DNA from 2 places in the Streptomyces sp. NPDC054887 genome. Region 1 is predicted to be linked to the other one. Evidence: riboswitches for the same ligand, from Rfam matches in the RefSeq annotation. Region 1 holds a riboswitch; the other holds the start of a gene.

What was found. A riboswitch is a leader RNA that binds a small molecule or an ion and turns the genes downstream of it on or off. The one in region 1 is predicted to bind cyclic di-AMP.
Region 2: linked by a shared signal. The riboswitch ahead of ACWGH0_RS18650 (LysM peptidoglycan-binding domain-containing protein) and the one ahead of ACWGH0_RS04700 (M23 family metallopeptidase) in region 1 are both predicted to bind cyclic di-AMP.

What each region holds. Positions count from the first base shown of each region.
Region 1 covers NZ_JBSGYQ010000005.1:130,269-144,743, reverse strand. Annotated here, with positions in the region: gene ACWGH0_RS04715 (STM4012 family radical SAM protein) at 1-357, shown strand, start outside; gene ACWGH0_RS04710 (STM4011 family radical SAM protein) at 365-1,261, shown strand; gene ACWGH0_RS04705 (SGNH/GDSL hydrolase family protein) at 1,214-2,005, opposite strand; gene ACWGH0_RS04700 (M23 family metallopeptidase) at 2,193-3,128, opposite strand; cyclic di-AMP (ydaO/yuaA leader) riboswitch at 3,131-3,299, opposite strand; gene ACWGH0_RS04695 (tyrosine-protein phosphatase) at 3,759-4,583, shown strand; gene ACWGH0_RS04690 (DUF6126 family protein) at 4,584-4,736, opposite strand; gene ACWGH0_RS04685 (helix-turn-helix domain-containing protein) at 4,738-5,340, opposite strand; gene ACWGH0_RS04680 (aspartate aminotransferase family protein) at 5,400-6,797, opposite strand; gene dxs (1-deoxy-D-xylulose-5-phosphate synthase) at 6,794-8,707, opposite strand; gene hpnH (adenosyl-hopene transferase HpnH) at 8,959-9,981, opposite strand; gene ACWGH0_RS04665 (phosphorylase family protein) at 9,987-10,667, opposite strand; gene shc (squalene--hopene cyclase) at 10,667-12,772, opposite strand; gene ACWGH0_RS04655 (polyprenyl synthetase family protein) at 12,894-13,988, opposite strand; gene hpnE (hydroxysqualene dehydroxylase HpnE) at 13,985-14,475, opposite strand, start outside.
Region 2 covers NZ_JBSGYQ010000030.1:60,273-74,747, forward strand. Annotated here, with positions in the region: gene ACWGH0_RS18635 (cytochrome P450) at 1-977, shown strand, start outside; gene ACWGH0_RS18640 (Type-2Aa cytolytic delta-endotoxin) at 978-1,574, opposite strand; gene ACWGH0_RS18645 (SpoIIE family protein phosphatase) at 1,668-4,418, opposite strand; gene ACWGH0_RS18650 (LysM peptidoglycan-binding domain-containing protein) at 4,522-5,253, opposite strand; cyclic di-AMP (ydaO/yuaA leader) riboswitch at 5,258-5,419, opposite strand; gene ACWGH0_RS18655 (SDR family NAD(P)-dependent oxidoreductase) at 5,879-6,682, shown strand; gene ACWGH0_RS18660 (SDR family oxidoreductase) at 6,698-7,588, opposite strand; gene ACWGH0_RS18665 (glycosyltransferase) at 7,832-9,022, shown strand; gene pgm (phosphoglucomutase (alpha-D-glucose-1,6-bisphosphate-dependent)) at 9,091-10,731, shown strand; gene ACWGH0_RS18675 (NADP-dependent isocitrate dehydrogenase) at 10,810-13,029, shown strand; gene ACWGH0_RS18680 (TIGR03557 family F420-dependent LLM class oxidoreductase) at 13,126-14,106, opposite strand; gene ACWGH0_RS18685 (CBS domain-containing protein) at 14,401-14,475, shown strand, end outside.

The DNA of each region.
Region 1 (14,475 bases):
GACATGCGCGAGATCCGGAAGATCATCGACGACTACACGCGCGCCGAGGACTTCACGCGGGCCGGGACCGGCCGTTACGTCGACGCCGGCGAGGCCCGCCGCCGCCATCTGCTCCAGTCGCTCCTCCAGGCCGAGGGCATGCCCCTTGACGGGTACGCCGACCGGTTCGGCACGGCGCCCGCCGACGACTTCCCCGCCGAGTTCGAACGGTTCGCCGCCCTCGGCTGGCTCGACGAGAGCGCGCCGAAGGGCCTGCTGCGGCTGTCCCCCGAAGGGCTCGCCCACTCGGACGCCCTGGGCCCGGAGCTGTTCTCCCCCGCCGTACGGGCCGCCATGGCCGCGTACGAAGCCAAGTGAGCCCGGCATGGACCTGACGATCCTGTACCGCGGCCCGCTCGCGTCCTGCGACTACGACTGCCCGTACTGCCCCTTCGCCAAGCGGCGCGACAGTGCCGAGCAGTTGCGCGCCGACCGCGCCGCGCTGGAGCGGTTCACCGCGTGGGCCGCGGCGCGGACCGACGACCGGCTCTCAGTGCTCTTCACACCGTGGGGCGAGGGCCTGGTCCGCTCCTGGTACCGCCGCGCCCTCACCGACCTGTCCCGCCTGCCGCACATCCGGCGCGTCGCCATCCAGACGAACCTCAGCTGCCGCACCGGCTGGCTCACCGGGGGCGACGCCGATCTCGACGCCCTGGCGCTGTGGTGCACGTACCACCCGGGTCAGACGCCGTACGACCGGTTCCTCGCCAAGTGCCGCGAACTGGCCGCGGGCGGCGTGCGTTTCAGCGTCGGCGTGGTCGGCCTGCCCGAGCACCTGGCGGAGGCCCGCCGACTGCGCGCTGCGCTGCCGACCGAGGTCTACCTGTGGGTCAACGCGGCGGAGGGCCGCACGTACACGGACGCGGAGGCCGACCGGTGGACGGCGCTGGACCCGCTGTTCCCGTACAGCCGCCACCCGCACCGCTCGGCCGGTCTCCCCTGCCGGACCGGCGAGTCGGTGATCTCGGTGGACGGCGACGGCACGGTACGCCGCTGCCACTTCGTCCGCGCGGAGCTGGGCAACCTCTACGACGGCTCGTACCGCCGGGCGCTGCGCCCCCGCGCCTGCCCGCTCGCCGTCTGCGACTGCCACATCGGCTACGTCCACCTGGAGACGCTGCCGCTGTACGACGTGTTCGCGGGCGGCGTCCTGGAACGCGTGCCCGCGGACCTGTCACAGGGGCAGCAGGTCGGGCCTCTTCGCCTCGACGTGATCACCTGAGGACTCCCCGCGCAGCCGCCGCCCGATCCACGGCACCAGGTGCTCCCGCGCCCACTGGATGTTGTCCCGGCGCGCCTCCAGCGAGCCGCGCGGGGCCATCGGCGGCCACACCTGGTCCGGGTCGGCCGGGACGTCGAGCCCGAGCACCTGTGCGGCGCGCAGCGCGACGCGGGTGTGCCCCTCGGGCGAGAGGTGGAGCCGGTCGCCGTCCCAGGCGCGCCTGTCCTGGACGGACTTGAGCGACCACAGGTCGAGGACCGGGCAGTCGTACCGGTCGGCGACCGCCCGCACGTGCGCCGTGTACGTCGCGATCTTGCCGCGCAGGTGGCGCAGGACGGGGATGCCGCGCGTGTCGAAGCCGGTGGTCACCATCACGGTGCCCACGGCGTCGGTGAGTTCGGCGACGGCCCGCTCGAAGCGCTCGGCGACGGCGTCGGGGTCGCTGCCCGGCCGGAGGATGTCGTTGCCGCCGGCGCAGAAGCTGACCAGGTCGGGCGCCAGGGCCTTCGCGCGCGGGACCTGCTCGGCCACGATCTGGTCGAGGAGCCGGCCCCGGACGGCGAGGTTGGCATAGCGGAACGTGTTCTCGGGGACGCGGTCGTCGAGGAGTACGGCGAGCCGGTCGGCCCAGCCGATGAACCCACCGTCGGGGCCCGGATCTCCGACCCCTTCGGTGAAGCTGTCGCCGATCGCCGCGTACGACCCGATGGTGCCTGCACTGAATGATCTCGAATCGTCTGCCACGTCGGTACATCCTTCACTGGAGCGCGTGACCTACGCCACCGTAAGGAGGGGTTGACGGGGGGTGATATAAGACACCGGTCAAGATTCACCCAACCCGGAATAGCCCCACAACGCGCATACGCCCCCTTTGGCCGTCGCGCGTGGCGGCAAAAGGGGGCGTAGGGAAGCGCCCTGACGGAGTGAAGCGTCAGATGGTGACGCCGTGGCCGCGGAGGTAGGCCAGCGGGTCGACGTCCGAGCCGTAGCTCGGGCCGGTGCGGATCTCGAAGTGCAGGTGCGGGCCGGTCGAGTTGCCCGTGCTGCCGGAGAGGCCGATCTGCGTGCCGCCGCCGACGCTCTGACCGGCGGAGACGGAGAGCGAGGAGAGGTGGGCGTACTGCGAGTAACGGCCGTCCTCGTGCCTGATGACGACCTCGTTGCCGTACGAGCCGCTCCAGCCCGCGGAGACGACGGTGCCGGCGCCGACGGCCTTGACCGGGGTACCGCTGGACGCGGCGAAGTCGACACCCGTGTGGTAGCCGCTGGACCAGCTGCCGCCGGCCATGCGGTACGGAGTGGTGACACCCGCGGCGACCGGGGAGGTGAACCCGGAGCCGGTGTTCCGCGTGGTCGAGGCCGGCTTCTGGGTCTCGGTCTGCGCCTCGGCCTTGGGAGCCGCCTTGGGGGCGACGGGCGCGGGCTTGGCGGCCGGGCGCTCCGCCTTCGCGGGAGCGGGCTTCGCCGGGGCGGCCTTCGCGGGCGCGGCGGCCTTCGCGCCGATGGTGAGCTTCATGCCGGGCAGGATCAGCGAGGGGTTGCCGCCGACGACCTCGCGGTTGTCCTCGTACAGCCTCTGCCAGCCGCCGCGCACGTCCTGCTCGTCGGCGATCTTCGACAGGTAGTCGCCGGAGACGACGGAGTACGTCCGGGTGCCCGCCTTCTTCTTCGGCGTCGCCTTCTCGGCGGCGGCCGGGGCGGCGGCCTTGCCGGCGGAGGTGGTGGCCGGGGCCGCCTTCTCCGCGGCGTTCGCGCCGGTGGCGGCGATGAGGGGCAGGGCGAGTGCGGCTCCGCCCGTGCCGGCGGCGACGAAGCCGCGGGTGAGCGGGTTGGACCTCGGGCGGCGGTGCTTACCCTTTGCGGGCATGGAACATTCCTCTCCGGCGCCTACGAGGTGAGCTGTCGGGTTCGGACTGGAGATGTCCGGCCGCTGGCGCGACTTCACCCCAAAGCCGGTTCGGAATTGGTAATTCCGTTTGACCGGCGTACTTACCTGGTTCCCCCGCTCCTGCCACGCGTGAGTGAGTGTGAGTGCGGATTCCGGGAGGTGGCAGGATTCGGCGGTCCACCCGGATTGACGGTGACGGTAAGCCGACGCGGCTCCCCCGGACAAGCCGGTCCAATCATTTCGCGATTGCCGCAAGGGAATGCGCGACGCAATTCCCGTCACCCTGCGTGGATTCCGGATCTTCGCGCCCCGCCTGTGAACTGGCATGCGCCCACGGCGCTTCGCCACGCACCGTCACAAATATGATCCTGCTCACCAGTGGTGTCACCATCCCCCTTACCCGCAGGGCGAGTTGACCCACAATCGTCCGTTTCACCCCAAGTGCCACTTACGGTTAATCTTGCACACATAAGCCCGTCATGCGGTATCGGCGTCCACGGCCTCTCCGAGACAGTCGCGCGCACGATGATTGCCCCAGGAACCCATGTCGTATCGTCGAAACGCGCCGAAGTCGGCGAGCAGCGCCGACGGCAGACTTCAGGAGCCCACGTGACACAGCAGCTGCCGCAAGTCCCGCCGACCGAGACCGAGTCGGAGCCGGAGCTCGCCTCGGTGCGCAACTTCCGCGACGTGGGCGGACTGCCGACGGTGGACGGGCGGCGGGTCCGGCGCGGCGTGCTCTTCCGCAGCGGTCATCTGGCGCACGCCACCGCGGCCGACGCGGCCTTCCTCGGCTCGCTCGGCCTGCACACGATCTTCGACTTCCGCAACGAGGCCGACCAGAAGCTGGAGGGCCCGGACGTCGAGCTGCCCGGCGTGCGCAACGTGAACCTGCCGCTGACCGACCCCGCCGACGGCGCGGTGTTCTGGAAGATGGTCCGCGACGGGAACCTCGACGAGCTGCGCGAGATCCTCGCGGACGGCAAGGCCGCGGACCGGATGTCGGCGACGTACCGGGTGATCATCAAGGAGCGCACGGCCGAGCAGAGCCGGGTGCTGCACGCCCTGGCCGAGGACAGCGTGCCCGCGCTGATGCACTGCGCGGCGGGCAAGGACCGGGCGGGGCTGTCGATAGCCGTGACCCTGCTGGCGCTCGGCGTCGAGCGCGAGGCCATCGAGGCCGACTACCTGAAGTCGAACGACCCGCGCCGCCGCTACAGGGTCCGCCGCAGCGACGAGTCGCCGACCGGGATGTCCCCCGAGGTCATGGAGCTGCTCAGCCCGCTGTTCGAGGCGCGCGCGGAGTACCTGGCGGCCGCCTTCGAGACGATCGAGGAGACCTGGGGCAGCACCGACCGCTACCTGGAGGAGGGGCTGAACGTCACGCCCGAGATCCGTGAGCGGCTGCGGGCACGTCTCCTCGACGCGAGCTGATCAGCGGGAGCCGCCCAGCGTGAAGAGCAGGTAGACGAAGGCGGCGAACAGGTGGCCCGCGACGACGTAGACGAAGACGCGGATCGCCAGCCCCCTGGGAATCCTGTCCTCCACGAAGCGGCGTGCGGCGGTCTTCTCTTCGGGCAGCGGCATGTCAGGTCTCCTGGGGAAGGCACAGCCCGGCGGTGGCGCTCTGCAACAGCGTGTGGACGAACAGCAGGTCGGCCCCCTCGGGGCCGGCCGCGGCGATGCGGTGCGGGGTCAGCGAGTCGAAATGGGCGCTGTCCCCGGCGTCGAGCCGGTGCACGCTCTCGCCGAGCACCAGCCGCAGCCGCCCGGACAGGACGTACAGCCACTCCTCGCCGGGATGGACGCGCACCAGATCCCCCTGGGCGCCGTACGGCACGTGCACCCGCAGGGCCTGCATGGCGCGGCCGGGCCCACCGGCCCGGTGGTACGTCCAGCCGTCGGCCTCCCGCGCCACGGCCTCCCCGGCGCGCAGTACGGCGTCCCGGTCGCCCGGGGTCTCGCCGAGGAGCGCGGAGACCGTCGTACCGTAGACACGGGCCAGCGCGAGCAGCATCGGCAGCGAGGGCTGGCGCTGCCCCGTCTCCAGGCGGGACAGGTGCGCGGGTGAGAGCCCGGCGCGGCGGGCCGCCGCCTCCAGCGTGAGCCCGCTGTGCCTGCGCAGGTCGCGCAGGCGCGGGGCGACGGAGGGCAGCGCCCCCTCGGACGGCTCTTCGAGGCGGGGTGTCATGCCTCCATTGGGCCAGAGTTCTTGCCTGGCGGGCAAACTCTTTGCCTCAGAGGCAAAAACTAGCGGCCGGCGACCGCCTGCTTCATCAGGGTCCTGCCGAAGTCCCACATCAGCCCGCCGCCGCTGTGCGCGTCGTCCATGACCTCGGTGAACGCGCCGACGAACCGCTCCACCTCCGCCTCCCCCACGATCAGCGGCGGAATCAGCTTGATCACTTCCATGTGGTCGCCGGAGACCTGGGTGAGGATCCGGTGCCTCTGGAGCAGCGGTACGACCACCATCTGCGCGAAGAGCCCCTTGCGCGCGGCCTGAAGCACGGCCCACCGGCTCCGCAGCTTCAGCGAGCGGGGACGGCCGAACTCGATGCCGATCATGAGCCCGCGCCCGCGCACGTCGTGCAGCAGCTCGTACCGGTCGACGAGCGCGGTCAGCCGCTCGCGGAGCAGGTCGCCGGAGCGCCGGGCGTTCGCGACGATCTCCTGGTCCTCCATGACCGTCAGAACGGCGAGGCCCGCCGCCATGGCCTGCGCGTTCGAGCCGAAGCTGGCCGAATGCACCAGCACGCGGTCCATGGAGGAGTAGACCCGCTTGAAGATCCAGTCCTTGCCGAGGGTCGCCCCGACCGGCACGTACCCGCCGGAGAGCGCCTTGGCGACGCACAGCAGATCGGGCTCGACGCCCTCCTCGTGCTGGTACGCGTAGAAGTCGCCCGTCCGGCCGAGCCCCGTCTGGACCTCGTCCGCGATCAGCAGCGCCTTGTGGCGGCGCAAAAGGTCCTGGGCGGCCCGCAGGAAACCCGGCGGGCACGCGTGCACCCCCTTGCCCTGGATCGGCTCGACGACGAAGCCGGCCACGTCGCCGCGCTTCAGCTCGCGCTCCAGCGCGTCCAGGTCGCCCAGCTCGATCGAGGTGTCGGGCAGCAGCGGCGCGAAGCCGTCGCGGAAGCCCGCCTCGCCGTTCACGGACAGGGAGCCCGTCGTCAGACCGTGGAAGGCGTGGGAGCAGTACAGGATCCTGGGCCTGCCCGTCGCGTACCGGGCGAACTTCAGCGCGGTCTCGACGGCCTCCGTGCCGCTGTTGCCGAAGAACACGCGGTCCAGGTGGGGGCTGTGCGTCAGCAGCTTCTCGGCGAGGAGTCCGGGCAGCGGCTGGCAGTCGAAGCGCGTCAGGTCCGCCAGCGAGGCGTCGAGGACGTCGTGCAGCGCCTTGCGTACGACGGGGTGGTGCCGGCCGAGCCCCATGACGCCGAAGCCGGCCAGCATGTCGAGGTAGTCGTTGCCTTCCGCGTCCCAGAAGTAGGCGCCCTCGGCCCGCTCGTACACCTTGTCGAAGCCGATGGTGCGGAGCATGCGGGGCAACTGGTGGTTCAGGTGCCTGGCGTGCAGGGCGTAACGCTCGGCCCCGCGGTCCGCGAGGAGCCGGGCCAGGTCGAACCCCTTGGGGGCGACGTCCGTCATCGCGCGGCCTCCTCGGTGCTGCCCGCCGCGGCGGCCCGGCTCTCGACCGCCGCCAGAGCGAGGCTGATGCGGCCCGCCATCGAGGCGGGCGTGAGCCCGATGTCGGCCAGCACCTCGCCGCGCCCGGCATGCGCGAGGAACTGCTCGGGAATGCCGTACGTCCGCAGCGGTACGTCGACTCCGGCGTCCCGCAGCACCTGCCCGACGGCCGCACCCACGCCGCCGCTGCGGCTGTTGTCCTCGACGACCGCGACGAGGCGGTACCGCTCCGCGAGCGGTGCGAGCTGCTCGTCGACGGGCTTGACCCAGCGCGGGTCGACGACCGTGCACCCGATGCCGCGTTCGGCCAGCAGCCCGGCGGTCTCCAGGCACACGGGGGCGAGGGCGCCGACGGAGACCAGCAGGACGTCGGGCGCTCCGTCCCGGCGCAGCACGTCCGTCCCGCCCACCCGGCCGACGGCCGGCACCACCGGCCCCACGGCCTCCTTGGGGAACCGCACGACGGTCGGCGCGTCGTCGACGTCCACGGCCTCGCGGAGCTGGGCCCGCAGCTGGTCGGCGTCGCGGGGCGCGGCGATCCGCAGGCCGGGTACGACCTGGAGCAGCGACATGTCCCACATGCCGTTGTGCGAGGGCCCGTCGGTCCCGGTGACGCCTGCCCGGTCGAGGACGAAGGTCACCCCGCACCGGTGCAGGGCCACGTCCATGAGCACCTGGTCGAAGGCGCGGTTGAGGAAGGTGGCGTAGACGGCCACGACGGGGTGCAGACCTCCGGTGGCGAGCCCGGCGGCGCAGACCGCCGCGTGCTGTTCCGCGATGCCCACGTCCCACACGCGATCGGGGAAGGCCGCGGCGAACTTCGTCAGTCCCACGGGGTGCAGCATGGCCGCCGTGATCGCGACGACGTCGGGGCGCTCCGCGCCGATCCGCACGATCTCGTCCCCGAACACCGAGGTCCAGGACGGTCCGCCGGCCGGGGCGAGGGGCGCGCAGGTGAGCGGGTCCATGGCCCCGACCGCGTGGAACCGGTCGGCCTCGTCCTGCTCGGCGGCGGCGTAACCGCGGCCCTTCTGGGTGAGGCAGTGCACCAGCACGGGCCCGTGGAACCGCTTCGCGCGGTGCAGCGCCGACTCGACGGCCGCGATGTCGTGGCCGTCGACCGGCCCGACGTACTTGAGCCCCAGGTCCTCGAACATGCCCTGCGGGGCGAAGGCGTCCTTGAAGCCCTTCTTCGCCCCGTGCAGCGACCCGTACAGCGGCTGCCCGATCACGGGGGTGTGCTGGAGCACGTCCTTGCCCCAGGCGAGGAAGCGCTCGTACCCGTCCGTCGTGCGGAGCGTGGCGAGGTGGTCGGCGAGGCCGCCGATGGTGGGGGCGTACGAACGCTCGTTGTCGTTGACGACGATGATCAGCGGCCGGTCGCGGGCGGCGGCGATGTTGTTGATCGCCTCCCACGCCATGCCGCCGGTGAGCGCGCCGTCCCCGATCACCGCGACGACGTGGTCGCTCCTGCCGAGCGCCTCGTTGGCCTTGGCGAGGCCGTCGGCCCAGCCGAGGACCGTCGAGGCGTGCGAGTTCTCGATGACGTCGTGCTCGGACTCCGCGCGCGACGGATAGCCGGAGAGCCCGCCCTTGCCGCGGAGCTTCGAGAAGTCCTGCCGGCCGGTCAGCAGCTTGTGCACGTAGCTCTGGTGGCCGGTGTCCCACAGGACGCGGTCGGCGGGCGAGTCGAACACCCGGTGCAGGGCGACGGTCAGTTCCACCACCCCGAGGTTCGGCCCGAGGTGGCCGCCCGTCCGGGCCACCGCCCGGACCAGGAACTCCCGGATCTCGGATGCCAGCCGGCCCGTTTCGGCCTCTGTCAGACCCTTCAGGTCGCGCGGCCCCCTGATGTTCTCCAAGATCGTCACGCTCGGGCCCCCTCTCTGAATCCTTCGCTCACGCTGACGGCGGGCGCTTCGCGAAGGCCGCCCGCCTTCTCCTCCATGGGCCCGGGCACGGTCGCGGCCGCTACGCCCGCCGACCGGGGCGCCGGGCCCGGTGCGTCCCCGCGGCGGCCGCCGGCCCGGCCGGGGCGCACCGCGGGACGCGGCGCACCGCCGGCGGCCGGACCGACGGCCCGGTGAGCCCCCGTGCGACGGGCTCACCCACGGTCAGGACGTCATCCGTGGCTGCCCGACACCGTCTCGCGGACCGCGCGCAGGGACTCCTTGAGCGAGCCCATGGTCGCGAGGACGGCCGTCGGCTCGTAGCCGCAGTGCGCCATGCAGTTGGCGCAGCGCGGGTCCTTGCCCCGGCCGTACTTCTCCCAGTCGGTCTCCTCGATGAGCTCCCGGTACGTCGGGACGTACCCGTCGCTCATCAGGTAGCAGGGCCTCTGCCAGCCGAAGAGCGAGTAGTTGGGGATCGCCCACGCGGTGCACGGGAAGTCGGCCTTGCCCTCCAGGAAGTCGAGGAACAGGGGCGAGTGGTTCAGCCGCCAGCGTCGCCGGTTGCCGCCCGCGAACGCCTTCTTGAACAGCTCCCGGGTCTGCTCGACGCCGAGGAAGTGCTCCTGGTCGGGAGCCTTCTCGTACGCGTAGGCGGGCGAGATCATCATCTCGTCCACCGCCAGATCGTCATTGAGGTAGTTGAGCACCTCGATGATCGTCTGCGGGGTGTCGGTGTTGAAGAAGGTGGAGTTGGTGGTGACGCGGAAGCCGCGCTTCTTCGCTTCCTTGATCGCCGCCACGGCCTCGTCGAACACACCTTCCTTCGCCACCGACTCGTCGTGCCGCTCCCGCAGCCCGTCGATGTGCACGGCGAACGCGAAGTACGGCGAGGGCGTGAACTTCTCGATCTTCTTGCGCAACAGCAGCGCGTTGGTGCAGAGGAAGACGTACTTCCTCTTCGCCACCAACTGGCGCACGATCTCGTCGATCTGCGGGTGCATCAGCGGCTCGCCGCCCGCGATGGAGACCATCGGGGCGCCGGACTCCAGGACGGCGCCCACGGCCTGCGCGACGGGCATGCGCTGCTTCAGGACCCCCGCAGGATGCTGGATCTTGCCGCAGCCCTCGCACGCGAGGTTGCAGGCGTAGAGCGGTTCCAGCTCGACGATGAGCGGGAACTTCTCCCTCTTGCGGACCTTCTGCTGGAAAAGATAAGACCCGACCCTGATGGTCTGGCGGAGCGGCATGGCCATCTGGCTCACCTCCTGGGGAGCAGCAAAGAACGGTGCCATTCGTAGAAAGCCGGTAGGACGGCACGGAGAACACGAAAGGCCGATATTCCCCCGCGAAGTGTCCCGATACGGACCAGTTCGTGCTCCGGGGCGTCGACTACCACCCGTACGGCCGCAATCGGGCGCGGTCCCATGCGCAGCGCGCTGCCCAGCGTCGCGGCGGACTCCATGTCCACGGCGATCGCCCCGGTGGCCCGCAGCTCGGCGCGCTCGGGGCCCCGTACGACATGGTCGGAGCCCAGCAGCGGGCCGGTGTGCACGGTCCGTCCGGGGGCCACCCGGCCCAGTGCCTTCGCCAGCGGTTCCACGTCCGTGCACGGCGAGCTGCCGTGGGGCCCGCGCGTCTCGTGGGCCACGACCAGGTCGCCGGGGCGCATCCCGGGGACCAGCCCCGCGCAGAAGCCGGAGGCGACGACCGCCGCGTCCGCGAGCGGTCCGCCCTCGCCGAGGACCCGCCGGACGGCCGCGGCCGCCGCCCTGGGCCCCATGCCCGTGCGCAGTACGGTCACCGACTCCGGCGCCCCGCGGCCGGCGCCGCGCAGCGCGAACCGCTCGATGCCGAGCGCGCAGGCGATCAGCAGCGGTGCGGGCGCCGGCGGGCCGCTCGTCGGATCCGGCGGCTCGGCCGGGTCCGCCGTGCGCCCCATCAGGCCCCTTCCCGCGTGCTCAGGGCGGGGTAGACGGGCTCCCCGTGGACGTACCGCCCAAGAGCGGTGAGCGGGAAGACCTGCCGGTAGAGGTGGTAGTTGATGGAGAAGTCCCACGGGAAACCGGTGCCGGTGAACTGCGGCTCGTCCCAGGAGCCGTCCTCCCGCTGGGTGCGGGCCAGCCAGGCGACTCCCCGCTCGACGGACGTGGCCTCCTGCTCGCCGGCCGCGAGCAGGGCCATCAGCGCCCAGGCGGTCTGCGAGGCCGTCGACACGCCGCGCCCGGCCCGGGCGGGCTCCCGGTACGAGCGCAGGTCCTCGCCCCAGCCGCCGTCGTCGTTCTGCACGGACTCCAGCCAGGTGACGGCACGGCGGATCGCGGGGTGGGACGTGGGCAGCCCCGCCGCAGTGAGCGCCGGGACGACCGACCCCGTCCCGTAGACGTAGTTGACGCCCCAGCGTCCGAACCAGGCCCCGTTCAGCTCCTGTTCGGCCAGCAGCCACTCGATGCCGCGCCGGGCCCGCGGGTGGTGCGCCATGCCCTCGATCGCCATCATCTCCACCACGTGGGCGGTGACGTCGGCGGACGGCGGGTCGATGACCTCACCGAAGTCGCAGAAGGGAAGCCGGTTGGGGAAGGCGCTGGTGTTGTCGGCGTCGAAGGCCGCCCAGGCCCCGTTCTTCGACTGCATGCCCAGGTTCCAGCGGACGGCGCGGCCGACGGTCGCGTTCATCCGGGCACGGTCCGGGTGCGCGACGCGCCGCAGGGCCAGGACCACCTCGGCGGTGTCGTCGATGTCCGGGTAGTTGTCGTTGTGGAACTCGAACGCCCAGCCGCCCGGCTCCAGTCCGGGACGGCGTACGGCCCAGTCCCCCGGTCGTACGATCTGCTCGCTCATCATCCAGTCGGCGGCCTTGACCAGGGCCGGGTCGTCGGGCCGTACGCCCGCGTCGGCGAGCGCGATGGTCGCCAGGCAGGTGTCCCAGACCGGCGACTGACACGCCTCGATCATGCGGGCGCCGTCGTCCCGCCACACCGCGAACCGGTCGAGCGACTCCAGGCCCGCCCGCATCACCGGGTGGTCCAGGTCGTAGCCGAGCAGGTGCAGGGCGATCAGGGAGTACACGGCCGGCGGCTGGATCCCGCCCCAGCAGCCGTCGTTCTCCTGCCGCTCGATGATCCAGCGGGCCGCGCTCTTCATCGCGGCGCCGCGCAGCCAGCCCGGCGCGACCCTGCGGTAGACGTGCAGGACCTTGTCGAGCCGCTGGAACGCGCCTTCCCAGCTGACGGGCTTCGCGAGGCGTTCGCGCGGGTTCGGCACCCGGGGGTTGGCGTGCAGCTCGTCGAGCGCGAACGGCGCGGGGCGCACGGGCCGCTTCGCCGAGACGACGGTCAGCGGCACGATGGTCTGCCGGGCCCAGCAGCCGAACGCGTAGATGTTCAGCGGGAACCACGGCGGCAGGAAGATCAGCTCGGGCGGCAGTTCCGGCAGGTCGTCCCACTTCCACCAGCCGAACAGCGCCAGCCAGATCCGCGTGAAGACCCGGCTCGCCGCGATGCCGCCGTGCGACCTGACCCAGGCGGCGGCGCGCTCCATGTGCGGATCGTCCGGCCGGTCGCCGGCGAGCCGCAGGGCGACGTACGCCTCGATGGTGGTGGAGAGGTCGCCGGGACCGCCGTGGAAGGTGGCCCAGGTCCCGTCGGTCCGCTGCTCGCCGCGGATGTGGAGTGCGGCGGCCCCGAAGGTCTTCTCGTCCCGCAGGCCGAGGAACTGACGGAGCAGCAGGTCCTCGGCGTCCATGGTCACATTGGTCTCGAGGTCGCCCTTCCACCAGCCCTGGTCGTCCTGCTGGGCGAGCAGGTACGCGACCGCGCGGTCCGTGGCCCGCCGCGCCGCGTCCAGGACGTCGGCGGTGACCGGACTGCCGCCGGTCCTCCCCGTCCTGCCGCCGGCGCGCTCGCCGGCGCGGGGGTGCGTGTCGGTACGGGGGTGGGTGTCGGTACGGGTATGAGTGTCGGTACAGGTGCTGCTGTCGGCAAATTCGCTGGCCGCGGCTGCCCGGGGCTTCATGGCCCCGGTGCTTCCGTCGGTCGTCGCTGTCATGGTTTCCCCTTCGTGGCAGTTGGTCGTCTGCTGTGCTGGGGTCCGACGTCGTCCGGTGCGGGGTTCACGGCGGAACCCGGCACCGGACGGCGACATGCGAGTTATATGAGGCGGATGCTGATCATCTCTTTCGTACGACGACGAAGTCCGCGAGCGCGGTGAGCTGCGCACGGACCTGCGAGGGCATGTCGACGCCGTCCAGCGCCTCGATGGCGACGGCATGCTGCCTGCGGGCTTCCTGCGCCGTCCAGTCACGGCCGCCCGCCTCCTCGATGAGCGCCGCCCTGGTGGCGAACTCCTTCTCGGAGAAGCTGTCGAAGTCGTTGCTCTTGGCGTCGGCGGCGAGCAGCTCGCCGAGCCGCGCCGACGCCGGGCCGCCGGCCGCCAGCGCCGCCACGACGGGCAGGGACTTCTTGCGCTGGCGCAGGTCGCTCCAGGTCTGCTTGCCGGTGGCGTCCGGGTCGCCCCAGATGCCCAGCAGGTCGTCGACGGCCTGGAAGGCGAGACCGAGGTGGTAGCCGTACGCCTCCAGACGGTCGGCCGTGCGGTCGTCGGCCCCGCCGAGCACCGCGCCGATGGACACGGCGCAGGCCAGCAGCGCACCCGTCTTGTTGCCCTCCATCTCCAGGCACTCCTCGACGGTGACCCGCTCGCGGTGCTCGAAGGAGATGTCCTGGGCCTGTCCGTCGATGAGCTTGCGCGTCGCGGTGGTGAGCCGGCGCGTGGCGCGACCCGCCTCGACGGTGCCGATCTCCAGCAGCAGCTCGTTGGCGAGGGCGAAGAGGGCGTCGCCGACGAGGATCGCCTGCGCGGGCCCGTGCACCTTCCACACGGTGTCGCGGTGCCTGCGCTGCTCGTCGCCGTCCATCAGGTCGTCGTGCAGCAGGGAGAAGTTGTGCACGAGTTCGACGGCGACCGCGCCGGGTACGCCGACCTCGGGCGGCGCGCCCGCCGCCTCGGCCGACAGCAGCGCGAGCGCCGGGCGCACGGCCTTGCCGCCGTCGCCGTCGGCGGGCCGCCCCTGGGCGTCGATCCACCCGAAGTGGTACGCCGCGACGGTGTCCATGGGCGGCGCGAGCCGTTCCACGGCGGCCTTCAGCACCGGAGTGGACAACGTGCGGCCGCGCTCCAGAAGGGCGGCGATGTCCACCGTGGTGTCGTCGACCGTGTTCGCCGGGGTCACAGACTCTCCTCTTGTTTCCATGCCAGTGCTCATACCGCCTCCTGCAACGGATGTTCATGGGCGCGGCCGAGTTCGGCGAGGGCCGCGCCGGCCGCGGTGATGCCGCTGCGCACGGCGCCCTCCATGGTCGCGGGCCATCCGGTGGCGGTCCACGCGCCGGCCAGGTACAGGCCGGGCGCGTGCGTACGGGCGCCGGGGCGCAGCCGTCCGACGCCGGGGGTGGGGGCGAACGTCGCTGTCCGCTCCCGGGTGACGAAGAAGTCGCGTACGCCCGCGCCGCGCGTGGCGGGCAGCAGGCGCTCCAGTTCGGGCAGGTAGCGGGCGCGCAGCTCGGCGACGGGAATGTCGATCTCGTCCTGGGCCGCCGACTGGGAGAGGGCGAGGTACTGGCCGCCGCCCTTGAGGCCGGAGGACTCCGTACGGTCGAAGACCCACTGGACGGGGCTGCCGAGCGCGGCGAAGAAGGGCCGGCGCAGCACCTGACGGTCGTACACGACGTGGACGTTGAGGATCGGCGCGG
Region 2 (14,475 bases), on a different contig from region 1:
TCATGACCAGGTTCCTCGGCGCCCGGGCCGTCGCCGCGGCCGTGCCGATGATCGAGCGGGTGACGGGGGAGTGCCTGGACGAGGTCGAACGACGGCTCGACGCCGACGGCGTCTGCGACCTGGCCACCACGCTGGCGCGGGACGTTCCGCTGCGGGTCCTGCTGAACGTGCTGGGACTCCGCGTGGGCGACGAAGTCGACATGGACACGCTGACCCGGTGGAGCGACGCCTCGCTCGAACTCTTCTGGGGGCGGCCGGACGACGCCCGGCAGACCGAGCTCGCTGGTGAGGCGGCCGACTTCTACGCCTGGCTCAGGGACCTGGTCACCGGACAGGACGCCGCGCCCGGCACACTGCTCGCCGCGCTGGAGGCGCACCGGCTGCCGGACGGCGCGCCCGCGACCACGGCCGAGAGGGCCGCTGTCCTCTACTTCATCGTCATCGCGGGCCAGGCGACCACCCGGCAGATGCTGAGCATCATGTACCGGCGCGCGCTGACGGAACCGGGACTGTGGCGGCGGTTCGCGGACCGGCCCGCCGACGTGGCGCCCTGGGCGGAGGAGGTGCTCCGCCGGGAGCCCCCCATCACCACCTGGCGGCGGGTCACCGGCCGGCCCGTCACGCTGTCCGGCGTGGACCTTCCGGCGGGCGCGCCCCTGCTGCTCATGCTCGCCTCCACCGGTTCGGACCCCGAGGTGTTCGACGAACCCGAGCAGCTCTGCCCGCACCGGCCCAACCGGCGGCAGCACCTGGCCTTCGGCGTCGGGCGGCACAGGTGCTCCGGAGCCGAACTGGCCAGGGCGGAGGCCGAAGCGGTGCTGCGGACGACCGCGGCGCGGCTGCCCGGCCTCAGGCTCGCGAACCCCACGACGCCGCCCCCGATGCTGGGGCTGCTGTCCTTCCGCGCGCCGCTGCACGTGCCCGTGGAGCGCGCCGCGTCCCGCCCCGGCGCAGGGCGGGACGCGGCGGCCCGCTGATCAGACGACGGCCGGGGTCTCCTGCCGCACGGTGATCGCGTTCAGGCGGATCGTGTACCGCGCGGTGTCCCCGACGGTGAGCGCCCGGACCTCCTCCGGGCCGAGCCCCACGGTGATGTTGGCGCAGAAGGCGACGGCGTACAGGGAGTCCCCGCCCTCCTCGTCCCGGAGGGCGAACAGCAGGTTGTAGTAGTAGCTCGTACGGTCCGGGTCCTCCCGGTAGAAGGAGAGGTGGGTGCCCTCCTGCCGGCCCAGACCCACGAACGCTCCGGTGAGCGCTCCCTCGACCGCCTCCCAGAAGGCCGGGCCGGCCGACGGCAGGGGCAGGGCCTGGCGTACGGCCTCCTTGAGGGACAGGATCATGACGCTGACCGGGGCGGTCTCCTGGAGCCCCCAGCCGCGGACGATCTTCACCGTCGAGCAGTGCGGAATGCCGCTCGCCGCCCGGCTGATCTCACCGAAGTCGAAGTCCACCGTCGCCGGCGCGATCGCGTGCTGGAAGCCGGCCTCGATGTTGCGCGCCCGGTCCATGAAAGACGACCCCACCTCGAAGACCGTCTTGAACGTCGTCTTCTCGGCGGCGATCCGGTCAGCCATTGCTGCTCCTGTGTGTCGGAAGTGATCGCGCCCGGCGCAAGTATGCCGTGAGCCCTTCCGCCCGCCGCACGGGGCGGGGTTCGTCCCGGTCCGTCACAGGGCGTCGCCGGGCAACCAGGACAGATCGTCCAGATCCAGCTCGGGGACGGGCTGCTGACCGTCGGTCAGGGGCTGCTCCACCCACATGACCTTGCCGGTCGGCGTGTACCTGGTGCCCCACCGGCCCGCGAACTGCGAGACGAGGAACAGCCCGCGGCCGCCCTCGTCCGTCGTGGCGGCCCGCCGCAGGTGCGGCGCGGTGCTGCTGCCGTCCGACACCTCGCAGATCAGCCCCCGCTCGTACATCAGCCGCACGTGGATGGGCTCCGAGCCGTAGCGGATCGCGTTGGTGATCAGCTCGCTGAGCATGAGCTCGGTCGTGAACCCGATGTCCGCGAGCCCCCACGTCTCCAGCTGCCGGCCGCACGCCGCGCGCACCGGGGCGACGGCCGCCGGGTCGGACGGTACGTCCCAGTCGGCGACGCGCGTGCGGTCCAGCAGGTGCGTGCGGGCCACCAGCAGCGCGATGTCGTCCCTGCGGTGCTCGGGCAGCATCGCGTCGAACACGGCCTGGCAGGTCTCCTCGGGCGTCGGGTCCGAGGGGTCCGCGAGGGTCCGGCGCAGCAGGCGCAGTCCGGAGTCGATGTCGCGCTCGCGGTGCTCGATGAGCCCGTCGGTGTAGAGCACGAGGCGGCTGCCCTCCGGCAGCCGTACCTCGGCGGTCTCGAACGGCAGGCCGTGCAGACCGAGGGGCGGGAAGACCGGCACTTCGAGGAACTCCACCGTGCCGTCGGGGCGGACCAGGGCGGGCGCGAAGTGCCCCGCCGTGGCCACGGAGCACACCCCGGAGACCGGATCGTAGATCGCGTACAGGCAGGTGGCGCCCGAGATGCCGTCGCCGCCGTCGCCCCCCTCCTCGTGGTCGATGCGCGAGACCAGCTCGTCGAGGTGGCCCAGGAGTTCGTCCGGGGCCAGGTCCAGGGCGGAGAAGTTGTGGACCGCGGTCCGCAGCCGGCCCATGGTGGCGGCGGCGTGCAGGCCGTGCCCGACGACGTCGCCCACCACGAGCGCCACCCGGGCGCCCGGCAGCGGGATGACGTCGAACCAGTCGCCGCCCACCCCGGCCTGCGCGGGCAGATAGCGGTAGGCCACGTCCAGGGCGTCCTGCTCGGGCAGGACGCGCGGCAGCAGGCTGCGCTGGAGCGTCACAGCCATGGCGTGCTCGCGGCTGAAGCGGCGGGCGTTGTCGATGGCGACCGCGGCGCGGGCGGCCAGCTCCTCGGCGAACGCCAGGTCCTCCTCGCCGAACCGCTCGGTGGCCTCCGAGCGCCAGAAGTTCGCCATGCCCAGGACGACCCCGCGGGCCTGGAGCGGCACCGAGACCAGGGAACGGATGCCGAAGGCCAGGGCCCGGTCGGCGCCCTCCGGGTCCTGCGACCGCCAGCCGTGGGCGACCACCAGGTCGGCCTCCAGGACCGCGTGGCCGCTCGACAGAGCAGCCGCCATGGGCGTCGTGGGAACGACGAACCTGATCAGGTCGCCCACCGGCTGGAACGGGCGTTCGGCGGGCCCGCCGCTCACCGCCGCGCGCCGCATCTCGGTGTGGGCGCCGTCCGGCTCCTCGCCGCGCAGTACGGGGTCCAGCAGCTCCACCGTGGCGAAGTCGGCGAACCCGGGGACCGCGACCTCCGCCAGTTCCTCCGCGGTGCGCACCACGTCCAGCGTGGTGCCGATCCGCACCCCGGCCTCGTACAGCAGCTTCAGGCGCTCCCGGGCCACCTCCGCCGCACCGGACAGCGCCCGCAGGTCCGTGGTGTCCCGGAGCGTGGCGGCGGTGCCGGGCAGTCCGCCGTACGGGGCGGTGGGCCGGGTGTTGACGGCCAGCAGCCGGTCCCCGGCCAGGTGCACCGCGTCGGTGACGGTGCGGCCGGAGACGAGCAGCCTTGCGACGGCGTCGTCGAGGCCCAGCTCGGTGACGTGGCGCCCCTCCGCGCCGGCGGGCAGTTCGAGGAGCCTGCGCGCCTCGTCGTTGGCCAGCGTCAGCCGCCCGTCGTCGTCGACGATGAGCACGCCCTCCCGGACGGCGTGCAGAACGGCGTCGTGGTGCTCGTACATCCGGGTCATCTCGGTCGGCCCGAGGCCGTGCGTCTGGCGCCGCAGCCGCCTGCTGACGATGACGGCGCTGCCGACGGCCAGCGCGAGGGCCGCTGCGCCGGAGCCGAGCAGTATCGGCAGATGGCGGTCGACGGCGTCCCCGACGTTCTCGACCGTCACACCGGCGGCGACCAGACCGACGACGGCACCGGTGGTGTCGGTGACGGGGACGACAGCCCGCGCCGCGTCGTTCGGGGCGCCCTCGAAGATCTCGGTGAAGGGCTCGCCGGCCGTCGCCCGCCCGACGCCCTCGGCGCGCCCGCCGACCAGCGCCGGGTCGGTGTCGGCGATCCGGGTGCCGTCCGGCCTCATCACGGCTATGAAGTCCACGCCCGCTCCCCGCTGGGCCGCGCCCACGTGGGCGCGCAGCGCGGAGGTCGGATCGGGGGAGCGCAGGGCCTCGACGGTGCCGGGGGCGTCCGCGAACGCCTCGGCGGTGGCGAGGGAGCGGTTACGGGCGTCCAGCTCGCTGTCGTTGCGCGTCTGGAACGCGAGCGCGACGACGGCGGCGGTGATCAGCAGCACGGCGACGACGATCTGGAGGAGGAGCACCTGACCGGCGGCGCTGCGTACCTCCAGCCGGGAACGCACCCCTCGCCGAGACGAGCGTGGTGACCCGACACCCCTGGGTCGTCCGGGACGTCCGCTCATGCCCTATTTCTAACATTTTGCGCAAATTATGGGGCGCGCTATTGCTCTGCCTGCCCCGGCGAGACGCCCGCAAGGGTCTCGCCGGGGCAGGCAGCGGGTTCTTCTAGTACGGGCCGTTCACGTTGTCGATCGAGCCGTACCGGTCGGCCGCGTAGTTGCACGCGGCGGTGATGTTGGCCACCGGGTCGTAGCTGTCCATCGAGGTGCCGGGCACGTGGTAGGCCGCGAACGTGGGCGCGATGACCTGGAGCAGGCCCTTGGACGGCGTACCGGCCACGGCGTTGGAGTCCCAGTTGTTGATGGCCATCGGGTTGCCCGAGGACTCGCGCATGATGTTGCGGTGGATGCCCTCGTACGTGCCGGGGATGCCGTGCTTGGCCATGATGGCCAGCGACTCCTTGATCCAGCCGTCCAGGTCGTTCGTGTACGTCGTGGTCTTGGCCACGGCGGCACGGGCCTGCGAGCGGTCGGCGCGGTCGGCGGCCGGGGCGGCCTTCGCCTTGGCCTTCGCGGGCGCCTTGGCCTTCGCGCCGATCGTCAGCTTGAGACCGGGGTGGATCAGCGAGGGCTTGTCGCCGATGACCGCGCGGTTGTCCTCGTACAGCTCTTTCCAGCCGCTCAGCGAGTGGTCATCGGCGATCTTGGAAAGGGAGTCGCCCGAGACCACGGTGTAGGTCTTGGGGGCGGCCTTCGCGGCGGCGGCGGGCTGCGCCGCGCCCGCGGTGGTCGCGCCCAGCAGGGGCAGGATCAGCGCGGCACCACCGGTACCGGCGGCGATGAAGCCGCGGCGGAGCGATCTGGTCTGGGAACGGCGGTGCTTACCCTTCGAGGGCATGACGAATTCCTCTCCGTCGCCTGCGAGGTGAGCTGTCGGGTTCGGGCTGGAGATGCCCGGTCGCACGGTCGGTGCGACTTCACCCCAAGCCGTTCCGGATTCCCGGATCGGCGGCTTACCTGGGTCCCCCGCTCCTGCCGTACGTGAGTGTGAGTGGGTTGTGGATTCCGGACGGCGGCAGGATTCGGCGGTCCACCCGGATTGGGGGTGACCGTAAGCGAGAGGAGCCGCGAAGAACAAGCCCCGCATTCGCCGCGGCAATCTCCGGGCGTATCCGGGCGTGGGAACTCCTGTCACTGTGCGTGGGCGGGAAACCCAACTTTCTTCCGGCGTACCGGAACTGACGGTGGGCAGAGTTTTCGCATTCCCCGGAGGACGTGACTGGTATCACGAGCGGCGGCCTGCGGCGGCCTTTCCGGCGAACCGCTCATGTCGGTTATTACCTGCCGGAAACGGGCATCTTGCCAGTGTGTCGGGGTGAATGGCCCGCCCGTGTACGGAAGTTGGGTTTCCCGGTGGTGCGCGGGGGTGTGCCGACCTCGCCTCGGCCAGAACCGGCATGTTCGGAGCCGGACAAAAAGGATCAGATGGATATAAAAAATCCTCACGCGGGTATCCGCTGATCATGACTGAGAACAGGACCAGGCCGCTGGCCGTCGTCACCGGCGCCTCCACCGGCATCGGCTACGAGCTGGCCAGGCAGTTCGCCGGGCACGGATTCGACCTCGTGCTCGCCGCCGAGAACGCCGGGATCGGCGCGGCGGCGGACGAGATGCGGGACCGCGGAGCCGTCGTCCACGTCGTGCGCACCGATCTGGCCACCCGGGAGGGGACCGACCGCCTGCTCGGCGCCGTCGCGGCGACCGGGCGGCCCGTCGACGCCGCCGCGCTCAACGCCGGCATCGGGCAGGGCGGGGCCTTCCTCGACACCGGCATCGAGGACGAGGAGCGCGTGATCGACCTCAACATCACCTCCACCGTGCGGCTGGCGAAGGGCCTGCTGCCGGACATGGTGGCGCGTGACCAGGGCCGGCTCCTGTTCACGTCGTCGATCGCCGCGACCGTCCCCGGCTCCTTCCACGCCGTCTACAACGCGACGAAGTCCTTCGTGCAGTCCTTCGCCCAGGCGCTGGGGGACGAACTCAGGGGCACCGGTGTGACGGTCACCTCCCTGATGCCGGGGGCCACGGAGACGCCCTTCTTCCACCGCGCCGGCCTGGACGACACCCGGGTGGGGCGGCAGAAGAAGGACGATCCCCAGGAGGTGGCCCGGCAGGGCTTCGAGGCGCTGATGGCCGGCCGCAGGAAGATCGTCGCCGGATCCGTGCGGACGAAGGCGCAGGGGCTCGTGAGCAGGGTCGTCCCCGACAGCCTCAAGGCCGCCGCCCACCGCAGGGCGGCGGAACCGGATCCCCGCACATCGAAGTGAGCGCCGGCGCGGGCGTCACGGCAGGGGCGTGCCGCCGGTGGCGTTGACGATCTCGGCCGTGATGTAACTCGCCTGCGGGGACGCGAGGAACACGTACGCCGGAGCCATCTCCGCCGGCTGCGCGGGCCGCCCCAGGGGCGACTGCTTTCCGAACTCCGTGGTGTCCGGCATGGTCGCCGGAATAAGAGGCGTCCACACCGGCCCCGGGGCGACCGCGTTGACGCGGATTCCGCTGGACGCCACCATCTGGGCGAGCCCTTGAGTGAAGGCGACAATGGCGGACTTCGTCATCGCGTAGTCCAGCAGATGCGGGCTGGGCTTGTACGCCTGGACGGAGGAGGAGTTGATGATGCTGCTTCCCTCGGGCATATGGGGGAGCGCCATCTTCGACAGCCAGAACATTCCGTAGAGATTCGTCTTCATGACGCGGTCGAATTGCTCGGTGGAAATGGAACCGATGCCGTCCGGCTGGGACATCTGATAGGCGGCGTTGTTCACCAGGATGTCGATGCGGCCGAATTCCGAGACGGCCCGCTCGACGAGCGACCGGCACTGTTCCTCTTCGCGGATGTCACAGGCCACCGCGACAGCCCTGCGGCCCGCGTCCTCGATCAGCCGCGCGGTCTCGGCCGCGTCCTTGTCCTCCTCCGGCAGATGGGTGAACAGCACATCGGCGCCCTCGCGGGCGAAGGCCAGGCACACCGCCCGGCCGATCCCCGAGTCGCCGCCGGTCACGACCGCGGCGCGACCGCTGAGCAGCCCGTTCCCCCAGTACGAGTCCTCTCCGTGGTCCGGCGGCGGGTCCATCGGGCCGGTCCATCCCGGGTGCTGCTGCTCCTGGTCCGGCAGCTTCGGCTGCGGGTGCTTCGTGACGGGGTTCTCCACCTCGCGGTTCTCGTCGTTCACGCAGGTCTCCTGCCTGGTCGGGTGTGTGACCCACCTTGGGTTCCCCGAAGCCGCCGACTCGAATCAGGGCGCCGCCGCCGGCCCCGGCGCACGTTCCGGAGCGGGGAGGCGGGCGCGGCGCCGTCGCCCCGCACCGGCGCGGCGCGGCCGGGGGCGCACACGTTGACGGGGATCATTCGAACGGGAAACTGCTGTCGAGCGGGCGAAACGGTGATCTTCGGTATGCGCGTCCTGTGCACTGCGATGCACTCCCCCTCCCAGACCCGCGAGGCCCTGCGCTTCGCCCTTCTGCTGTCCGGCGCGGGGCACGAAGTGCACATCGCCACCGAGGAGCACCTGCTCGGCCTGTTCCTCGACGAGGGCGTGAACGCGACCGCGTGCCTGCCGAGCCTCTTCGGTGACGCGACGGCGGCGGGGGAGGGGACCCGGGAGGCCGTCGAGCGGCTCCACAGCGGCACCGCGTCCGCCGGGACGGCGGCGCTCGTCCTCGCCGGCCCCCACCTGCTCGGCCACTTCAAGGCGCTGGACGCGGTGGCCCACGACTTCAAGCCGGACCTGCTGCTGCGCGACGCCATGGACGTCGCCGCCTGCCTGGTGGCCGAGAAACTCGGCGTGCCCCACGTGGCGTTGCCGTCCGGCGCCAAGGGCTTCACCGACCCGGACGCCCTGCTGCCCCTGCTCGACCAGTGGCGCTTCACGGCCGGCCTGCCGCCGCAGGGCGACCCCGGGTCCCTGACGGCGTACGGGCACCTCGACTACCTCCCGCCGGCCTGGACGTTCGCCCCGCACCTGCCCAGGCCCCTCGCCTACCGGCAGCCCGCCTGCGCCGATCCCCGCGCGAAGCTCCCCAGCTGGATCGTCGGCCTGCCCACCGACCGGCCCCTGGTGTACGCCGGGATCGGTTGCGCGATGCCGCTCTTCCTGCCCGGACCGGACGGGCACCGCGCACCGCCCGGCCGGCCGGACCCGGCGACCGTACTGCGCTCGATGATCGAGGGGCTCTCCCGGCTCGACTGCAACGCCGTGGTGTCGACCAGCGGCGTGGCCGTAGGAGCCGTCGACTCCGCGCCGCACGTGCACGTCGTCGACTCCGTGCCGCAGCCGCTCCTGCTGGAGGCGGCGGACCTGTTCCTCACCCACGGCGGCTACGCCGGCGTGCGCGAGTCGATCAGCACCGCGACCCCCATGGCGGTGCTGCCCCGCTCGGCCGACCAGCCCATGAACGCCCGGCGCGTCACGGAACTCGGCATCGGCCGCGAGGTCACCGACCCCACCCCCGCCGGCATCGCGTCGGCGTGCCGCCGCCTGCTCCAGGACGACTCGGTCCTGCGGCGGGTGAAGCAGGCCCGGCTGGCGTCCCTCGCCCTGCCGACCGTCGAGACGGCCGTCGGTGACCTGGAGAGCCTGGTCAACCACCACACGGCCGCACAATGAAACCCGGGTGTGGTACGTACGGGTGACCGAAGCGAAAGACGGCACCGACGATCTGGAGGAGTGGGCAGATGGCGCACGAACGAGCGGGACAACCGGCCGGACCTGACGATCTCACCGACGTGGCCCGGCTGGTGACGGCGTACTACGCCCTGCACCCGGACGTACGCGAGCCGGACCAGCGGGTCGCCTTCGGCACGTCGGGGCACCGGGGGTCCTCGCTGGCCACGGCCTTCAACGAGGACCACATCGCCGCGACCAGCCAGGCGATCTGCGAGTACCGCGGCCAACAGGGCGTCGACGGGCCGCTGTTCCTCGGCGCCGACACCCACGCGCTGTCCGAGCCGGCCCGCGTGACGGCCGTCGAGGTCTTCGCCGCCAACGGCGTGACCGTGCTCATCGACTCGGCCGACGGCTACACCCCCACCCCGGCGGTGTCCCACGCCATCCTCGCCCACAACCGCGGACGCAACTCCGGCCTCGCCGACGGCGTGGTCGTCACCCCGTCCCACAACCCGCCCGTGGACGGCGGCTTCAAGTACAACCCGCCCAGCGGCGGTCCGGCCGGATCCGAGGCGACCGGCTGGATCCAGGACCGGGCCAACGCCATCATCGCGGACGGCATGAAGGACGTACGGCGGCTGCCGTACACCAGCGCCCTCGCCGCGCCCACCACCGGCCGCTACGACTTCCTCGGCCACTACGTCTCCGACCTGCCCTCCGTCCTCGACCTCGACGCCGTACGCGCCGCGGGCGTGCGCATCGGCGCCGACCCGCTGGGCGGGGCGTCGGTCGCGTATTGGGGCCGCATCGCCGAGCAGCACCGGCTGGACCTGACCGTGGTCAACCCGCGGACCGACCCGACCTGGCGTTTCATGACGCTGGACTGGGACGGGAAGATCCGCATGGACTGCTCGTCGCCGCACGCCATGGCCTCGCTGATCGACGCCCGCGACCGCTACCAGATCGCGACGGGCAACGACGCCGACGCCGACCGGCACGGCATCGTCACGCCGGACGCCGGCCTGATGAACCCCAACCACTACCTGGCCACCGCCATCGGCTACCTCTACGCCCACCGCGACCAGTGGCCCGCGGGCGCCGGAGTGGGCAAGACGCTGGTGTCGTCCGGCATGATCGACCGGGTCGCGGCCGACCTCGGGCGCGCGCTCGTCGAAGTACCCGTGGGCTTCAAGTGGTTCGTCGACGGGCTGTCGAAGGGCGCGCTCGGCTTCGGCGGGGAGGAGTCGGCCGGCGCGTCCTTCCTGCGCCGCGACGGCTCGGTGTGGACCACCGACAAGGACGGCATCATCCTGGCCCTGCTCGCCGCCGAGATCCTCGCCGTCACCGGGAAGTCGCCCTCCGAGCACTACGCGGCGCTCACCGCCCGCTTCGGCGAGCCCGCCTACGCCCGCATCGACGCCCCCGCGACCCGGGAGGAGAAGGCGGTACTGGCACGCCTGTCGCCCGAGCAGATCACCGCCGGCTCCCTGGCGGGCGAGCCCGTCACCGCCGTCCTCACCGAGGCACCCGGCAACGGCGCGCCCATCGGCGGCATCAAGGTCACCACAGAGAACGCCTGGTTCGCCGCCCGCCCGTCCGGCACCGAGGACGTCTACAAGGTGTACGCCGAGTCCTTCCTCGGCCCCGACCACCTCGCCCGGGTCCAGGAGGAGGCCAAGGCCGTCGTCTCCACGGCGCTGGCGGGCTGACCGGCCCCTGTCGAGAGAGGTACGGTCTAGAGATATCTTGATGTCAAGCAATGTTGCAGACGTGGAGCGGAGCACCCGGTGACTGACTCGACCATCATCTACACACACACCGACGAGGCCCCGGCCCTGGCGACGTATTCGTTCTTGCCTGTGGTCGAGGCCTACGCCTCGACGGCCGGTGTCACGGTGGAGAGCCGCGACATCTCGCTCGCGGGGCGCATCATCGCCAGCTTCCCGGAGCACCTTCAGGAGAACCAGCGCATCGAGGACGCGCTCGCCGAGCTCGGCGAGCTGGCCAAGACGCCCGGTGCGAACATCATCAAGCTTCCGAACATCTCGGCCTCGATCCCGCAGCTGAAGGCCGCGATCGCCGAGCTCCAGGAGCAGGGCTACGCGCTGCCGGACTACCCGGACGACCCGAAGACCGACGCGGACAAGGACGTCCGCGCGCGGTACGACAAGGTCAAGGGCAGCGCCGTCAACCCCGTGCTGCGCGAGGGCAATTCCGACCGCCGCGCCCCCGCGTCGGTCAAGAACTACGCCAAGAAGCACCCGCACCGCATGGGCGCCTGGTCGGCCGACTCCAAGACCAACGTCGCGCACATGGACACCGACGACTTCCGCTCCACCGAGAAGTCCGCCGTCATCTCCGAGGCCGGCGCCCTGCGCATCGAGCTGGTGGGCGACGACGGCACGACCACCGTCCTGCGTGAGTCGGTGCCCGTCCTCGCGGGCGAGGTCGTCGACGCGGCCGTCATGCGCGTCGCGGCGCTGCGCGAGTTCTTCACCGCACAGGTGGCCCGCGCCAAGGCCGAGGGCGTGCTGTTCTCCGTGCACCTGAAGGCCACGATGATGAAGGTCTCCGACCCGATCATCTTCGGCCACGTGGTGCGCGCGTTCTTCCCGAAGACCTTCGCGCAGTACGGCGAGGCGCTCGCCGCCGCCGGCCTGTCGCCCAACGACGGCCTCGGCGGCATCCTCAAGGGCCTGGACTCGCTGCCGGCCGGTGCCGAGATCAAGGCGTCCTTCGAGGCCGAGCTCGCCGAGGGCCCGGCCCTCGCGATGGTCGACTCGGACAAGGGCATCACCAACCTGCACGTACCGAGCGACGTCATCGTCGACGCCTCGATGCCGGCCATGATCCGCACCTCCGGTCACATGTGGGGCCCGGACGGCCAGGAGGCCGACACCCTCGCGGTCCTCCCGGACAGCAGCTACGCCGGCATCTACCAGGTCGTCATCGACGACTGCCGCGCGAACGGCGCGTTCGACCCGGCCACGATGGGCTCGGTGCCGAACGTCGGCCTCATGGCCCAGAAGGCCGAGGAGTACGGCAGCCACGACAAGACCTTCGAGATCCCGGCCACCGGCACGGTCCGGGTCGTCGACGCGGCCGGCAACGCCGTCCTGGAGCAGGCCGTCGGCGCGGGCGACATCTTCCGCATGTGCCAGACCAAGGACCTGCCGATCCAGGACTGGGTCAAGCTGGCCGTCACCCGCGCCCGCGCGACCGGCGTCCCCGCCGTGTTCTGGCTCGACGAGACCCGCGCGCACGACCAGCAGCTGATCGCCAAGGTCCGCGCGTACCTCGCCGAGCACGACACCGAGGGCCTGCAGATCGAGATCATGTCCCCGGTCGAGGCGACCGCGTTCTCCCTGGAGCGCATCCGCCGCAGCGAGGACACCATCTCGGTGACCGGCAACGTCCTGCGCGACTACCTGACCGACCTGTTCCCGATCCTGGAGCTCGGCACCAGCGCGAAGATGCTGTCGGTCGTCCCGCTCATGAACGGCGGCGGACTGTTCGAGACCGGCGCCGGCGGCTCCGCGCCCAAGCACGTGCAGCAGCTCGTCAAGGAGAACTACCTGCGCTGGGACAGCCTCGGTGAGTTCCTCGCCCTCGCGGTGAGCTTCGAGCACCTCGCGCAGACGACGGACAACGCGCGCGCCCAGGTGCTCGCCGACACCCTCGACCGCGCGACCGCGACCTTCCTCGAGGAGGACAAGTCGCCGAGCCGTCGCCTCGGTGGCATCGACAACCGCGGCAGCCACTTCTACCTGGCCCTGTACTGGGCCCAGGAGCTGGCGCGCCAGAGCGCGGACACCCAGCTCGCGGAGGCGTTCGCGCCGCTCGCCAAGACGCTGGCCGAGCAGGAGCAGACCATCGTCGGCGAGCTGATCGCGGTACAGGGCTCGCCGGCCGAAATCGGCGGCTACTACCGTCCCGACGCCGCGAAGGCCGCGGCCGTCATGCGTCCTTCGACGACCTTCAACGAGGCCCTCGCGACGCTCGGCTGACGCGGCGGCGCCTGTCGCCCCCGCCGTACGCCCCGGCGTACGGTCCGCCCCGGTCCGCTTTCCGCGCGGGCCGGGGCGGACCCGTGTCCACCGGCCTCAGGCGCCAGTGCCACCCGGCTTCAGCCCACGGATGCGGCCCGCGAGTTCCCGCTGGAAGAAGTCGATGAAACCGTCCGGGTCGGGCCCCGCGTTCTGCATGACCAGCCGGTCGAAGCCCGCGTCGACGAACGGCTGCGCCACCTCGGCGTACCGGGCCGGGTCAGTGCCGCAGGCGAACTTCTGGAGGATGTCCTCCTCGCGCACCGTCGTGGTCGCCGCGTCGAAGTTGACCGGATTCGGCAGCTCGCTCATGACCTTCCACCCGGTCACCGCCCAGCGCGAGGTCTCCAGCGCGGCCTTGGCGGCGGTGCGCTCGTCGGCCGCCCAGGCCATCGGGACCTCCGCGTAGCGCGGGCCGTCGCCGCCCGCGTCGCGGTACTGCCGGACGATGTCCGCCTTGTCCTCGGTGGCGAACAGGCCGTCGCCCAGTTCCGCGGCGATCCGCGTCGACGCCGGGCCGCTCGCCGCCACCGCGATCAGGGGCAGCTCCTCGGGCAGGTCGAACACCCGGGCGTCCTCCAGCCTCAGGTGCTTGCCGTCGTACGACCGGTAGCCGCCGCTCCACAGCAGCCGGATGATCTCCAGCGCCTCGCGGAGCATCTCGTGGCGCGTGCTGACGGCGTCGGGGAAGCCGACGCCGACGACGTGCTCGTTGAGCCGCTCGCCCGAGCCGACACCCAGGACGAAGCGGCCGTCCGACAGCAGGGCGAGCGTCGCCGCGGCCTGCGCGACGATCGCCGGGTGGTAGCGCACGGTCGGGCACGTCACACCGGTCGCGAGGCCGATCCGCGAGGTCTTCGCCGCGATGCTGCCCAGCACGGTCCACGCGAACGGCGAATGGCCCTGGTTGTCGAGCCAGGGATGGTAGTGGTCGCTGATCTCGACGAAGTCGAAACCCGCCTGTTCCGCCAGAACCGCCTGTCGCACCAGCTCCGCCGGGCCGAAGGCCTCGGCGGCGAGCTTGTAGCCGATCTGCATCTGCCAGCCTTCCTCACGTGTCTCGCGCGCTGTCCTCGCGCACCAACCGGTCGTCCGCGCAGAGGTACCCCTTCCGCCGGGGGTGCCCCCGGGCTTTCACCCGGTCGGACCCGGAGCGCACCCCGGGGGTACCCGGCGGGCGGCCGGGCAATCGGATGACGCCGGTCCGGTCACGCCGTGGCGCGCTGGCCGCCGTCCCGGGGCGGGCGTAGGAAGTGTGAGGGAGCCGGCCCGGGGTGGCGAAGCCCCGGGCGGCTCCCTTCGCCATGAGGCACAAGGATGGGAAGACGACACGTGACAACAGCCAGAGAGATCATGACCCCCGGGACCGAGTGCATCGGAGCGGACGAGACGGTGCTGGTCGCCGCC